Regions from separate parts of the Flavobacterium sp. 38-13 genome, predicted to be linked through region 2. Evidence: riboswitches for the same ligand, from Rfam matches in the RefSeq annotation. Region 2 holds a riboswitch; each other region holds the start of a gene.
The links. A riboswitch is a leader RNA that binds a small molecule or an ion and turns the genes downstream of it on or off. The one in region 2 is predicted to bind S-adenosylmethionine.
Positions count from the first base shown of each region.

Region 1: linked by a shared signal. The riboswitch ahead of BGO88_RS10790 (homocysteine S-methyltransferase family protein) and the one ahead of BGO88_RS01245 (Na+/H+ antiporter NhaC family protein) in region 2 are both predicted to bind S-adenosylmethionine.
Region 3: linked by a shared signal. The riboswitch ahead of BGO88_RS04620 (trans-sulfuration enzyme family protein) and the one ahead of BGO88_RS01245 (Na+/H+ antiporter NhaC family protein) in region 2 are both predicted to bind S-adenosylmethionine.

Region 1 covers NZ_MKVG01000016.1:50,652-55,419, forward strand. Annotated here, with positions in the region: gene metH (methionine synthase) at 1-790, opposite strand, end outside; gene BGO88_RS10790 (homocysteine S-methyltransferase family protein) at 812-1,810, opposite strand; SAM riboswitch class I at 1,973-2,076, opposite strand; gene BGO88_RS10795 (hypothetical protein) at 2,142-2,666, opposite strand; gene BGO88_RS10800 (OsmC family protein) at 2,772-3,194, opposite strand; gene BGO88_RS10805 (T9SS-dependent choice-of-anchor J family protein) at 3,686-4,666, opposite strand.
Region 2 covers NZ_MKVG01000004.1:46,144-50,911, forward strand. Annotated here, with positions in the region: gene BGO88_RS01220 (UDP-3-O-(3-hydroxymyristoyl)glucosamine N-acyltransferase) at 1-547, shown strand, start outside; gene BGO88_RS01225 (nuclear transport factor 2-like protein) at 550-912, shown strand; gene sucD (succinate--CoA ligase subunit alpha) at 1,008-1,880, shown strand; gene BGO88_RS01235 (DNA-deoxyinosine glycosylase) at 1,963-2,448, shown strand; gene BGO88_RS01240 (pirin family protein) at 2,499-3,374, shown strand; SAM-I-IV-variant riboswitch at 3,525-3,621, shown strand; gene BGO88_RS01245 (Na+/H+ antiporter NhaC family protein) at 3,678-4,768, shown strand, end outside.
Region 3 covers NZ_MKVG01000007.1:364,149-368,916, reverse strand. Annotated here, with positions in the region: gene BGO88_RS04625 (homoserine dehydrogenase) at 1-717, opposite strand, end outside; gene BGO88_RS04620 (trans-sulfuration enzyme family protein) at 729-1,907, opposite strand; SAM riboswitch class I at 2,052-2,160, opposite strand; gene BGO88_RS04615 (bleomycin resistance protein) at 2,355-2,705, shown strand; gene BGO88_RS04610 (S8 family serine peptidase) at 2,709-4,322, shown strand; gene BGO88_RS04605 (NAD(P)H-dependent flavin oxidoreductase) at 4,366-4,768, shown strand, end outside.

The DNA of each region.
Region 1 (4,768 bases), on a different contig from region 2:
TAGTCATACCGTGATTGACAGCATGGTACAAAAACGCCGAATGCATTGCTTCACGTACCCTGTCGTTACCGCGGAATGAGAATGAAACATTGCTCACACCACCGCTGACACTTGCATAGGGAAGATTTTCCTTAATCCATTTGGTAGCCCTGAAGAAATCTACTGCATTCCGGCGGTGTTCTTCCATTCCGGTTGCAACGGGAAAAATATTCGGGTCAAAAATGATGTCTTCTGCCGGAAAATCTACCTTGTTTACCAAAACATCATACGAACGCTTACAGATTTCTATCCTTCTTTCATAGGTATCTGCCTGTCCTATCTCGTCAAAAGCCATAACAATGACTGCTGCACCATATTTTTTTATCAGTTTTGCCTGGCGGATAAAATTCTCTTCTCCTTCTTTTAGACTGATAGAGTTGACAACACTTTTCCCCTGGGCTACTTTTAGTCCTGCTTCGATAATTTCCCATTTTGAACTGTCAATCATTACCGGAACGCGGGAAATATCTGGTTCAGAAGCGATCAGATTCAGGAAAATTGTCATGGCGCGAACACCGTCAAGCATTCCCTCATCCATATTAATGTCAATAATCTGCGCGCCTCCTTCTACCTGAGCCCTGGCAATATCCAGTGCTTCTTCGTATTTTTCTTCTTTTATCAGGCGTAAAAATTTTCGGGAACCGGTAACATTCGTACGTTCTCCTACGTTTACAAAAATGCTTTCGGGTGTTATGATTAAAGGTTCAAGACCTGATAATCTTAAGTATTTTTTACAATCGACATCTGCCATTTTCTTATTCTTTTCTACAGTCTAAACCGGTTCTACAATTCTGGGTGAATATTCTTTTGCTACTTCTGCAATCAGGCGGATATGTTCCGGGGTTGTTCCGCAACATCCTCCAATTATGTTAATGAGATTATCTTCGAGATATTCCCGGATCAAAACCTGCATATCTTCCGGTGTCTGGTCATATTGCCCAAAAGCATTGGGCAAACCTGCATTGGGATGTGCCGAAACATTGAATGTGGTATTGTGCGAAAGTCGTTGTAAATAAGGTTTTAACTGGTCTGCTCCTAAAGCACAATTAAATCCTACGCTCAATAGCGGAATGTGAGAAATGGAAATCAGGAATGCTTCTACAGTCTGACCGGAGAGTGTTCTTCCTGAAGCATCTGTTATCGTGCCGGAAACCATGACCGGAATATCTATATTTCTTTCTTCTTTGACTTCTTCGATGGCAAACAGCGCTGCTTTTGCATTCAGGGTATCAAATATGGTTTCTACTAGCAGAATATCGGAACCTCCATCAATCAGGGCTTCGACCTGCTGTTTATAGGCAATGCGCAATTCATCAAAGGTCACGGCACGAAAACCAGGGTCATTTACATCCGGAGACATGCTTGCCGTTCTGTTAGTGGGTCCTATAGAACCCGCCACGAAACGTGGTTTATCCAGATTTTTTGCCGTAAACTCATCTGCTATTTCTCTGGCCAGTCTCGCCGATTCAAAGTTTAGCTCATAAACCAGTTCTTCGAGATGATAGTCAGCCATACCTATAGTCGTTCCCGAAAAAGTATTGGTTTCTACAATATCTGCTCCGGCTTCAAAATATTGACGGTGGACTTCCTGTATTGCTTTTGGCTGGGTTAATGAAAGGAGGTCGTTATTCCCTTTCAGCGGATATGGAAATTCTTTGAATCTTTCACCACGGAAATCTTCTTCCGAAAAATTATACCGCTGGAGCATGGTTCCCATTGCTCCGTCAAGGATGAGAATTCTTTCTTTGATAGCTTTTTGTATGCCTGACATTTTTTACTATTATTAAATTATTCAAGATTCTGATGAATCTAAAAGTCCTAATGTATTTTTCAAAAATCGATGGCATAGAAAAAACAATCCCAGGCCATGAATGGTTGAAAAAAAGTATCGATATGTTGTCAGGAAAAGGGAGAAAAAAAGTAGATTTTTCGTGTGTTATCTATCCAATAATATGGTAGAATGTAGCACCTTCTTTAAAGCTTAAAGGGTTGCTAAGGCTTCATCGGGTCTAATCCCTCCGCCTTTCGTGATAACAATCAATATTTTTAAGAACACTGCAAAGTAATGCAATATGTTTGGTTTTTGCAATAGTTTGCAGAAATTATACCGCTATCCTAAAATTTTGTTTGGCCGCCATCTTTAGGATTTGTTCAAGCAGTTTTGGGGAAAGATGCTTCTCATTTGGGTTTACGAAGACAAAATCTTTTTCCGTTTTTTTAATACTATTGTTTAATGCCATTTTGAAATCTGCCGAAAATGCCTGCACCAATGGATTAGCACTAATGATATCAAAATCATTCTGGAGCAGGTCGAAATAATCAGGAAGGATGTCTTCTGTATTTGAGGTATCGACAGCAATAAGATTTTCGAGTTCGTTTTCCTGAACGAAATTAATTATATCTGCTATTTTGAAAGGAACTGCAAATTGGATAAAATTGGCTTCCCAGGAATTTCTTACTGTTGGTTTTTCAAAGAAGGCTACGGTGGAATTGGTTATTACGGGCAATCTCAAATCAAGATTGTTATTTTCAAGAAGTGATTCCTGATTGGAAAGCACCTCAGTTATGAGGGAACTCCCTGTCTCTTCTATTCCAAAGAGAATGATATTTATTTTTTTAACTGACATGGTTCTGAAGATTTTTGATTAAAAGAACTGCTTTTGACTGGCAATCAAAAGCAGTCTTTCAACAAACAAACAAATAAAACAAACTAAACAAATGCGATTTATGCCTTATGCTGCATAATTATATTCTTTGTATAAAATCAGCTCGACCGGTGTTGAATTGACCAGGTTGTCATAAACCGGACTTTTTTGCTGTACTAATTTTAACCACTTCTGGAGTACCTGAAGCGAAGTATCTGTTGTTGGCTTTAGCACGATTTCGATTTTGCTGAAGCCTACTCTTTCTTCCTGACTTATAACTCCGGTTATTTCTACCTGTAACGACTTTAGGTTGATGCCTAATTCTGCAGCTACCTGCTGGCTCACCGCATTGACACATCCTGCGAATCCTGCAAGGATATATTCGAACGGGCTTGGACCTTCCAGTTCCGGAAATTTTTCATTCCTGCTTATTCTGACATCAGAATTTTGTGTTTTCACTACGAATTGCTCATTATTTCTTGAGTATCCTAATACATTTATTGCTTTCATATTTTTATTTTTTTTTGAGATTTATAATTGAGACTTAAAACAAAAAAGTCCTTTTGGACGGTTTACCAAAAGGACTTCAACACTTGAATATATAAAGAGATTACGTCGTTCGCTTTTGGCAATGGAATTTAAGGTGGCAATACATCCACATGTGTTTTTTACAAATAATCGTTGTCATCGTGTTCATTTATTTTATTTTCTCAAAGAATTATTTTCAAAAAAAAAGCCCCTGTAATTCAACAGAGGCTTTTTTGCTATATATTTTAAAAAACTTAAAATTTGGCAATAGTACCTCCCGCGGAAATTTTCCACATCTTGCAGTACGTATGACAAATAATAGTTCTCATTTTTATTTCTTTTTGATGGTACAAACTTCAGAACTATTTTTGAATTGACAATGCAAAAAATAAAAATTTAACATTTATTTTATTTTCAAACAAAAAACTCCTGCCTTAAAGACAGGAGTTTCAACAAATATAATCCATTAATATTTAATACTTTACAACCTTAAAAGATCCTGATCCAGAATCTGTCTGAACATTAAGAAAGTACATTCCTGCAGTTAGGTCAGTAATATTAATCTGGGTTTCATAAACATTATCTGTAGTAAAAGTTTTTACAACTCTACCATTCAGATCCGTAACCTGAATCGTATTAATAGCTATATTATTTTTACCAGTTAAGTTAACAACTCCTGTTGTTGGATTTGGATAGATGCTAAAATTGTTTGTAAAGAAATCATCTCGGCTTAATGTTCTGCTAACTTCAAAAGTATCTATTCCAATAATATCTGAGTTGGCACCGGTAGGCCCCCCATTGGTAACAAAATACCTAAAAGCAAATTTTACAGCTGTTGGCCCTGTAAGTCCAGAAACCGTAAAACTATACTTTGTCCAGACTTTAGGATATACAAATCCGGTGGCTAAATTTGGATTGACAGAAACACCAAGAGTGGTGAATGAGCCCACATCTGTAGGACCTCCTGTTGGGTTTGTGTGTGCAGTAGCCGTACTCATTCTAAGTTCCAAACGATCTGCAAAATCCAAATTTCCTGAAGTTCCTTTTCTTGACCAGAAAGAAACAACATCGCCATTTTCTACTGTAACCACTGGACTGATTAACCAGTTGCTGATATTTCCTGCTCCTGTAGTACTGGTAAAATTAACCAGAGCAAAGGAATTGGCACCACCCGCCTGCCCATTAGGTACAGGGCTGACTTCGCCTGTGGCATATTCCCTGTCATTGAAAGGGTTCCCCTGGACAGGTGGTGTAACAGTAGTATTTACAGTAACTGGAGTATAACTGGCAACAGACCATAATGTAGTGGTGGAAGGAGAACTTTGGTTTGTTCTTACCCATCCTGCGGTTTCCATTTCTGTTGTTGTACCGCTAAAACCGAAATTGTAAATATTTTGTGCATTGGCAATTCCTGACACAGAAACTAAAAAAGAAATAAGTAATGTTTTTTTCATAATGTATTATTTAAAGTTAAATAAAGTTTACTTAGATTTAAGAAATAAAAAAAGCCTACAAAAGCAGGCTTTTTCAAAGTATAATTTTGATCATTTAGCCTC
Region 2 (4,768 bases):
GAAAAATTGTATCATTCATTCGAATGTCTCTATATATGACCATACGGTTATTGGAGATAACGTAATAATTCATGCCGGAGCTATTTTAGGAGCAGATGCTTTTTACTATAAAAAGCGCCCTGAAGGTTTTGACCAGCTTATTTCTGGTGGAAGAGTTGTTATTGAAGACAATGTGGGAATAGGTGCCTTATGTACTATCGACCGTGGGGTAACTGGTGATACCACTATTGGTGAAGGAACAAAACTGGACAATCAGGTTCATGTTGGACACGATACGGTAATCGGAAAAAAATGCCTTATCGCTGCACAGACCGGAATCGCAGGTTGTGTAAAAATCATGGACGAAGTAACCATTTGGGGACAAGTAGGTGTCATTAGCAGTATCACAATTGGTGAAAGGGCTGTTGTTATGGCGCAATCCGGTATTACAAAATCAATCGAAGGCGATAAAACCTATTTTGGTACTCCGGCCGACGAAGCCCGTGAAAAATTAAAACAATATGCCAACGTAAAGAAAATTCCGGAAATCCTTAATAAACTGAAATAAGAATGACACCAAAAGAAATCGTACAGAATTTTTACAAGTCAGATGCACTTCTTGACCAAAAAATAATGGAATCTTCATTGCATCCTGAAGTTGTTTTAGACTGGAATAGTTCAAAAGGATTTTTGCAGATGAACAGGACTGAAATATTAGCCTTGTCTGCTGAACTTCAGGTTGCCTATACACGATCAAAAATTCGCATCAGCCATATTCTGGAAGAAGAAAATTTGGTTTCTGTAAGATATTCACACTATGTAAAAACATTTGAAAACCCAAGAGAAGAGATGCTTTTGGCCCATTTTATGGTAATCTGGGAAATAAAAGACGGCAAACTTTACAGGGGATTTCAAATGAGCCAACTGTCCTGATTTCTTAAATATTTAAGCATAAAAAACTTTCCTATTAGGCATCAAAACCTTACTTTTGCAACACCATTCAAAAAAATAAATTTAAAAAATATATTATGAGCGTTTTAGTCAATAAAGATTCTAAAATAATTGTTCAAGGTTTTACAGGAAGCGAAGGAACTTTTCACGCTTCTCAAATGATTGAATACGGAACAAATGTTGTAGGTGGTGTAACTCCGGGTAAAGGAGGAACAACTCACTTAGACCGTCCGGTTTTCAACACTGTTAAAGATGCTGTTGATCAGGCTGGAGCAGATACTACAATCATTTTCGTACCGCCAGCTTTTGCGGCTGACGCAATTATGGAAGCTGCAGATGCAGGAATCAAAGTCATTATCACAATTACTGAAGGAATTCCGGTTGCTGATATGGTTAAGGCTTACGCTTATATTCAAAATAAAGATTGTCGCCTTGTAGGTCCAAACTGTCCGGGTGTAATTACTCCGGAAGAAGCTAAAGTTGGTATCATGCCAGGTTTCGTTTTCAAAAAAGGAAAAGTAGGTATCGTTTCCAAATCAGGAACACTTACTTATGAAGCAGCAGATCAGGTGGTAAAACAAGGTATGGGAATCACTACGGCTATCGGTATTGGAGGAGACCCAATCATTGGAACTACTACAAAAGAAGCTGTTGAATTGTTGATGAACGATCCTGAAACAGAATGTATCATCATGATTGGTGAAATCGGTGGGCAATTAGAAGCCGATGCTGCTAAATGGATTAAAGCTGACGGGAACAGAAAACCGGTTATCGGATTCATCGCTGGTGAAACTGCTCCAAAAGGAAGAACAATGGGGCACGCTGGTGCAATTGTAGGTGGAGCTGACGATACAGCTGAAGCTAAAAAACGCATCATGAGAGAAAATGGTATCCACGTTGTTGATTCTCCTGCTGAAATCGGTAAAAAAGTAAAAGAAGTTATGGGTTAATCTCCATACAATTGATACAAAAAAAGCCTTGCATATTGCGAGGCTTTTTTATTTAATGACGATTTTTTTATAATTTTAAAGAATGAAACAAGCCTTTCCGCCATTAGTTAATCAAAACTCCAAAATCCTTATTTTAGGAACTATGCCCGGAGAAAAATCGCTGGAATTACAGGAATATTACGGTAATAAAGGGAACAGTTTCTGGAAGCTACTTTTCACGCTATTTAACCGGCCCTTGCCAAAAGATTATATAGAAAAGAAACAGTTATTAGAAGAGAACAATATTGCACTTTGGGATGTTCTGGCCTATTGTGAAAGAACAGGAAGTCTGGACAGCAATATAAAGAATGAAAAAGCCAATGATTTTGAAAGCTTTTACAAGCAATATCCCAATATTAAACATGTCTTTTTTTCGAGTAAAAATGCATCCAATTTCTATGATAAATATGTAGGTCGGAAAAAAGATTTGCAGTATTCCATTTTACCATCACCAAGTGGTGCCAATGCTTCTAAAAGTTTTTTACAAAAACTGGAAGAATGGGAAGCTATTTTGGAAGCACTGAAATAATTTTAGTAAATTAGATTCCTTAGAATTATCCTTAATAAACAAAACAAAATATGTCAAACATCGACTTAATCATAGAAGAAAGGCCACGTGATATCGGGGACTTTCTGGTAGGCAGACTATTACCTTTCCGTAAAAAAAGAATGGTAGGGCCATTTATTTTTATTGACCATATGGGGCCAACAAAAATGGGACCGGATCATTATATGGATGTAGGCCAGCATCCGCACATTGGATTGGCAACATTGACTTTCTTGCTCGAAGGCGAAGTCATGCATAAGGATAGTATTGGCACTGTACAGAAAATAGCTCCTGGTTCAGTGAACTGGATGATTGCCGGAAATGGTGTAACCCACACCGAAAGAACTCCCGAAGAATTAAGACACGGAAAAGAGTATATGATGCATGGTTACCAAATATGGGTAGCACTGCCAAAAGACAAAGAAGATATGGAGCCGGAATTTCACCATTTTGACAGGAACGATCTGCCACGATGGAAAGACGAAACGGCAGAATTTACATTAGTGGCAGGAAAAGGATACGGTAAGGAATCACCGGTTCCGGTACATTCTGATCTGTTTATGGTCGAAATCAAAACCCAGGATGAATATCTTCTCCATACAGAAGGACAGCTTTTTGGGGAAATTGGAATCTGTGTCGTTGAAGGCGCTGTTCAGGCCTGTGATAATCATGTTGAAAAAGGAAATATGTTAGTGTCAAAATTGGACAATGCCTGTTCCATGACGCTCAAACCAGATACCCATATTATTCTTTTTGGTGGCCAACCGCTTCCTGAAGAGCGATTTATCTATTGGAATTTTGTGTCTTCCAGCAATGAAAAAATTGAAGCGGCGAAAGAACGTTGGAGAAAAAAAGAATTTCCGAAGGTAAAAGACGATAACAGCTATGTCGTCATGCCGGAAGTTTAATTCAAATAAAACAAACCAAAAAGCCTCTCTGTTGAATTGATAACAGAGAGGCTTTGTTTTTACAGATAATTTAATTGCGCGGAAGATTATTAAATATTTGTAAAAAACACACTTAAGGTAAATATAATTTAAAAATAGACCTATATTTGCATCCGTTATCACGAATCTCATAAAGAGATAGCAACCTGCAACAACAAGCAAGGTGCTAAAACGATAAGCCAAATCCTTTGGAAAAAATGTTGCCATTCCACACTTTTTTCGGTTTGCTTTTCGTCGTGAGCTTTATTAATTTTTAAGCAATCGATGATGAAACATCTTATTAAAACTAAAGGTTCTATTGTAGCCTTATTGCCCTTTTTCGTTTTTATTTTTACATTCCTTGGTGCCGGAATCCTACTCAATGACTTTTATGCTTTGCCGTCTCCAATAGCAGTAACTTTTGGGATAATTACAGCCTTTTTACTTTTTAGAGAATCTATTGAGGCAAAAGTTGACACGCTGATAAAAGGCTGTGGAAATAATCAAATCATCACAATGTGCCTTATTTATCTGCTGTCCGGAGCTTTTGCTGTCGTTACCCAGGCAATGGGAGCTGTAGATACAGTTGTAAATTTAGGAATCAGTACAATAGACACGGAGTATTTCCCATTAGGCATCTTTTTAATAGCCTCATTTTTATCAACTGCCACAGGAACTTCTGTCGGATCTATAGTAGCCTTAGGACCAATTGCCATTAGCCTGGCAGACAAAAGCGGTGCTTCCATGCCTTTAATTGCCGGATCGTTACTGGGCGGTTCAATGTTGGGAGACAACTTGGCTATTATATCAGATACCACAATTGCTGCCACACAATCGCTTGGATGTGAAATGCGCGATAAATTTAAAGTCAATCTCTTTATAGCGTTACCGGCATCTATTATCACAATACTATTACTTTTCTATCTGGGAATTAATTCAGAAATAAGTCCGGTAACTATTGAAAAAGAAAGCTACGAACTGATTACAATAGTACCTTATATTCTTGTAATCGGTTTGGCAGTTTCAGGCTTAAATGTTTTTATAACCTTATTGATTGGGATATTGGTCGCAGGAATTATCGGTTTTTTTCAAAATGATTTCACTGTACTGAGTTTTTTACAGAAAAACTATGAAGGCTTTTTAAGTATGACCGATATATTTCTATTATCAATGCTAACGGGTGGACTGGCCGCTTTAGTTGAAAAAGCGGGAGGTATAGATTATGTTCTGCAAAAGATAAAGTCAAAAATTAAGAGCAAAAAATCAGCGCAAATGGGAATAGGTACTTTGGTTAGTGTTACCAACCTGGCTATTGCCAATAACACTGTTTCTATTGTAATTACCGGAGCCATTGCCAAAGAGATTAGTGATGAATA
Region 3 (4,768 bases), on a different contig from region 2:
GATTTTTAATCCTTTTTCACGGGCATATTTCAATTCCAAGCCGCCAATATTATCAATCCCGATATTCAGGAGATTTTCAGGTCTGGCAATATATCCGAAAGAATGAGCCAAAAGAATCAACAGTTTGTATTTGGCATCAAAACCGCCGGTATCTAAAATAGGGTTGCTTTCTGCAAATCCTTTTTCCTGGGCTTCTTTTAAAGCTTCTTCATAAGACAGATTTTCCTTAAAAGTTTTGGTCAGTATGTAATTGGTTGAACCGTTCACGATGCCTTGAATAGACTCTAAAAGGTCATTATCATAATATTCTTCCAGATTCCTGATAATAGGCATGCTGGCACAACAGGCAGCTTCATAAAGTAAGGGTACCTTGTGTTTTCGTTGCAATTCCAATAATTCTTCAAAATGCTCTGCAATCATTTTTTTGTTGGCAGAAACTACTGCCTTTCCACTTTTTAAAGCGGTTGTAACGATTTCATAAGCCGCGTCTGCATCATCAATAAGTTCAACGATAACGTTGATTTCCGGGTCATTGAAAATATCATTTCTGTCGAAAGTAAAGTTCTCAGCCCCGATTTCGCGTGGTTTGTTTTTATCCTTGACACAGATTTTTCTAATGTCTGCTTTTAACCCCGGTGTTTTCTGCAAAACTTCATACAATCCGAAACCCACACATCCGAATCCAAATAATCCTATATTTAATTTTTTTCTTGACATTGTTTGTGCAATTAATTTTTATGGAATTCAACAGTAGCATTTTCCTTCACAGCATTTTCCAATGCCTGTTTTATGTCGGCAATTAAATCATCGGCATCTTCCAAACCTACAGAAAGTCGGATTAGGCTGTCCGTCACGCCAGACTGGTATCTTTTTTCAGCAGGAATTGATTTATGGGTCATTTCACATGGAAGGCAACACAGGCTTTTCACACCACCCAGACTTTCAGCCAATTGGAATAATTTCGTTCCCGATACAATTCTTGAAGCCAGTTCCTTATCGTCAATAACCAAATCAAAAGTCACAACACCTCCAAAATATTTCTGCTGACTTTTGGCAATTTCATGATTGCGGTGGGTTTTCAAGCCCGGATAATAAACATTACGGACCAGTTTTTCAGTAGTCAGGAATTCGGCAATTTTTTGTGCATTTTCAGCATGCTGCCTGATTCTTAAATTAAGGGTTTCAATACCGCGAATAACCAGCCAGCTGTCAAACGGCCCTAAAATAGCACCGGAAGCATTTTGGATGAATTTAATTTTAGCGCCTAATTCTTCCGTAGCAGTAATGACCAGACCGGCTATTAGGTCACTGTGCCCTGAAATATATTTTGTAGCACTGTGAACAATTAAGTCGGCACCAAAATCAATTGGTTTTTGAGCGATAGGAGAGGCAAAGGTATTGTCTACGCAGAACAGGATGTTGTTTTCTTTTGCAATTTTTCCAATGGCACGCAAATCTGAAATCTTTAATGTTGGATTGGTCGGAGATTCAATCCATATCAGGGCAGTCTTGTCACTGATGGCATCAGCAACGTTCTTTGCATCGGTTGCATCAACATACGTTACCTGTATCCCGAATTTTTCATACACATGGGTAAATAGGCGGAAAGCACCTCCGTAAATATCGTCTACGGCTATGATTTCGTCTCCGGCCGATAGTAATTTCACTACTGCATCTATCGCAGCTAATCCGCTGGAAAAAGCATAACCGTTGGCTCCGTTCTCCAGTTTGGCTATCAGGTCTTCAAGAACTTTTCGTGTAGGATTATTGCTTCTGGCATAGTCGAAACCTTTGTGAACGCCTGGAGCATCCTGAACAAAAGTAGAAGTCTGGTAAATTGGTACCGAAATGGAACCTGTTAGTTTATCAACCGGAATGTAGTTTAAAATTTGAGTTTGCTCTTTCATCTTGATTCGTTTTTAAGATTTAATATTTTTTCGCTTTTAAAAAAATATTCGAAACCAGATATCGGAAAGGGCATAAAATAAAAATGCTCCTCCGATAAGTCAGAAGAGCAAATAATATCTCGAGTTATTATGTACTATTTTCTAAGCTTATCTTTCCCTGCCAAAGCAAGGGTTGAATGTGGCACCTTATCCTCAAAAGGACAGGTTGCCAAGACGTCATAGGGTCAATTCCCTCGGTCTTTCTGGATAAGAATAATCTTTTAAAGAACTTGGTTGCAAATTTAGAGTATAAATTTTTTAAAAACCTAATAAAAAATAAAATATTTTATATTTAATTGATTTTCAATGTGTTGAATTAGATGTAAAAGGCTTTAAATAGTCAGCTTTAAAGTGTTTTATAAAATTTCATTTTCGTAAATTTGACATTCATATCTAAAAAATATTGGTTTGAATTCAAAAATAACCCAAATTATTCCCCAGCTACCTTCTTTAGACTTTGAAAAATCCAAACAATTTTATCAGGAAATTTTAGGCGGTAAATTAGTTGGTGAATATGAAGACCTTTTAATTTTTTTATGGGATGATAATGAAATACACCTTTGGAAATGCAATGAAAAAATAGTTCCGGAAAATTCAAGCTGCTACATTCGGGTAAATGATATTGAAGCTGTTTTTGAACGGTATAAAAAAATTCTTGGAGATAAGATAGCACTTAAAAACCAGCCTTGGGGAATGCGGGAATTTTATATTATTGACGATAGCGGTAATTTGTTTAAGTTTGGACAGCCAATTCAATAACTTATGAAAAAAATTACTTTTTTAATAGTCTTGTTGTCAGGTTTCTGGGTTGTGGCTCAGGAAGATGCCTGGGTTTATTTTACAGATAAGCCCGATGCCGCCCACTACATGGCAAACCCGCTGGAGATGCTTTCGCAGCGGGCACTTGACAGAAGAACAAGACAGAATATTGCATTAGACGAAAAGGATGTCCCTATTTCCGTATCGTATATTAATCAGGTGACGGCTTCGGCAGGAATTACAGTCAAGGCCAAATCAAAATGGATGAATGCATTGCATATCAGGGGTACGGTAGAAGCCATTCAAAACCTCGAAATCCTCACTTTTGTCGACCATATCCAGTTTGCCAATCCAACTTTGAATACTGCGGGCCGTGCCATGCGTCAGTCGCAATTGGCAAATGGGAATAAAAATTTAGAAACTCAGGTAAGTTTCGGATATGGAACATCGGCCAACCAGATTCAGATGCTAAAAGGCAATCAGCTACACCAGCAGGATTTTACCGGAAACGGAAAAATAATCGCTGTTATGGATGCCGGTTTTCCCAATGTAAATACTGCCCAACCTTTCCAACGACTTATTACCAATAATAAAATTTTAGGTGGTTACGATTTTGTAAACAGAAATACGAATTTTTATACAGGTGGAACACACGGTACCTTAGTACTTGCGACTATGGGCGGTTATGTTGAAAATCAATTAGTTGGAACCGGGCCGGATGCTTCCTATTATCTTTTTATAACAGAAGATATTTCGGATGAAAATCCGGTTGAGGAATCGTATTGGGTTGAAGCTGCTGAAATGGCAGACAGCCTTGGTGTTGATATCATTAATACTTCGCTGGGATATTTCATATATAACAACCCGGGTTATAGTTATGAATATGCTGACATGAATGGCACAACAGCCTTTATTTCACGTGGTGCAGATATTGCTTTTTCAAAGGGAATGATTTGTGTTGTTTCGGCAGGCAATTCAGGAGCAGGGGCTAATCCTAATATTTCGGCTCCGGCGGATGCGGTTAATGCGCTGGCTGTAGGTGCTGTAGCGCCGGATAGTAGTTATGCCGGTTTCAGTTCTATCGGGCCTTCATTTGATGGCAGGGTTAAACCCGATATAATGGCACAAGGGCAACAGGCTGTGGTTTCTGATACATTCGGAAATATTGTTACTGCTAACGGAACCTCTTTTTCGTCGCCTATAATTTCAGGTATGGTAGCTTGTTTATGGCAGGCTTTTCCAGATAAAACAAATGTGGAAATTATACAGCTAATTAAACAGTCGGCCCATTTATATAATACGCCCAACAATCAATTTGGTTATGGAATTCCTGATTTTAGCAGGGCATTAGCTAATGCTTTAGATACTCCTGTTTTTTCTGAAAACTCATTTTTAGTATATCCAAACCCGGCTAATTCTGTTGTCAATCTGGTTATTCCGGAATCTTATGAAGAAGTCCGGATTTTTATTTACAACCAGTTAGGACAAGAAATAATGAATAGTAAAATTAAAAGAGAAAACCCGGTTTTTTCTGTAGAAAACCTGCAATCGGGTATCTATTGGTATAAAATCAAAGCGGGCAATAATTATAAAACAGGAAAATTGGCTGTTAAATAGTATCTTTAAAAACAAAACAAATAATAAACCATAACTAAATTAAATGAATAAGATTACACAGCTTTTCAATATTCAGTATCCAATAGTTCAGGGTGGCATGATATGGAACAGCGGTTATAAGTTAGCAAGTGCGGTTAGTAATGCCGGAGGCTTGGGATTAATAGGAGCAGGGTCAATGTATCCGGATGTCCTTCGGGAACACATCCAGAAATGTAAAAAGGCGACAGATAAGCCTTTTGGTGTCAACGTTCCGATGTTGTATCCCAATATTGAAGAAATCATGAATATTATTGTAGAAGAAGGCGTAAAAATCGTTTTTACTTCTGCAGGAAATCCTAAAACATGGACTGCTTTTTTAAAAGAAAAAGGAATCACAGTCGTTCATGTTGTCAGCAGTTCAAAATTTGCCCTGAAAGCGCAGGAAGCAGGTGTTGATGCTGTTGTTG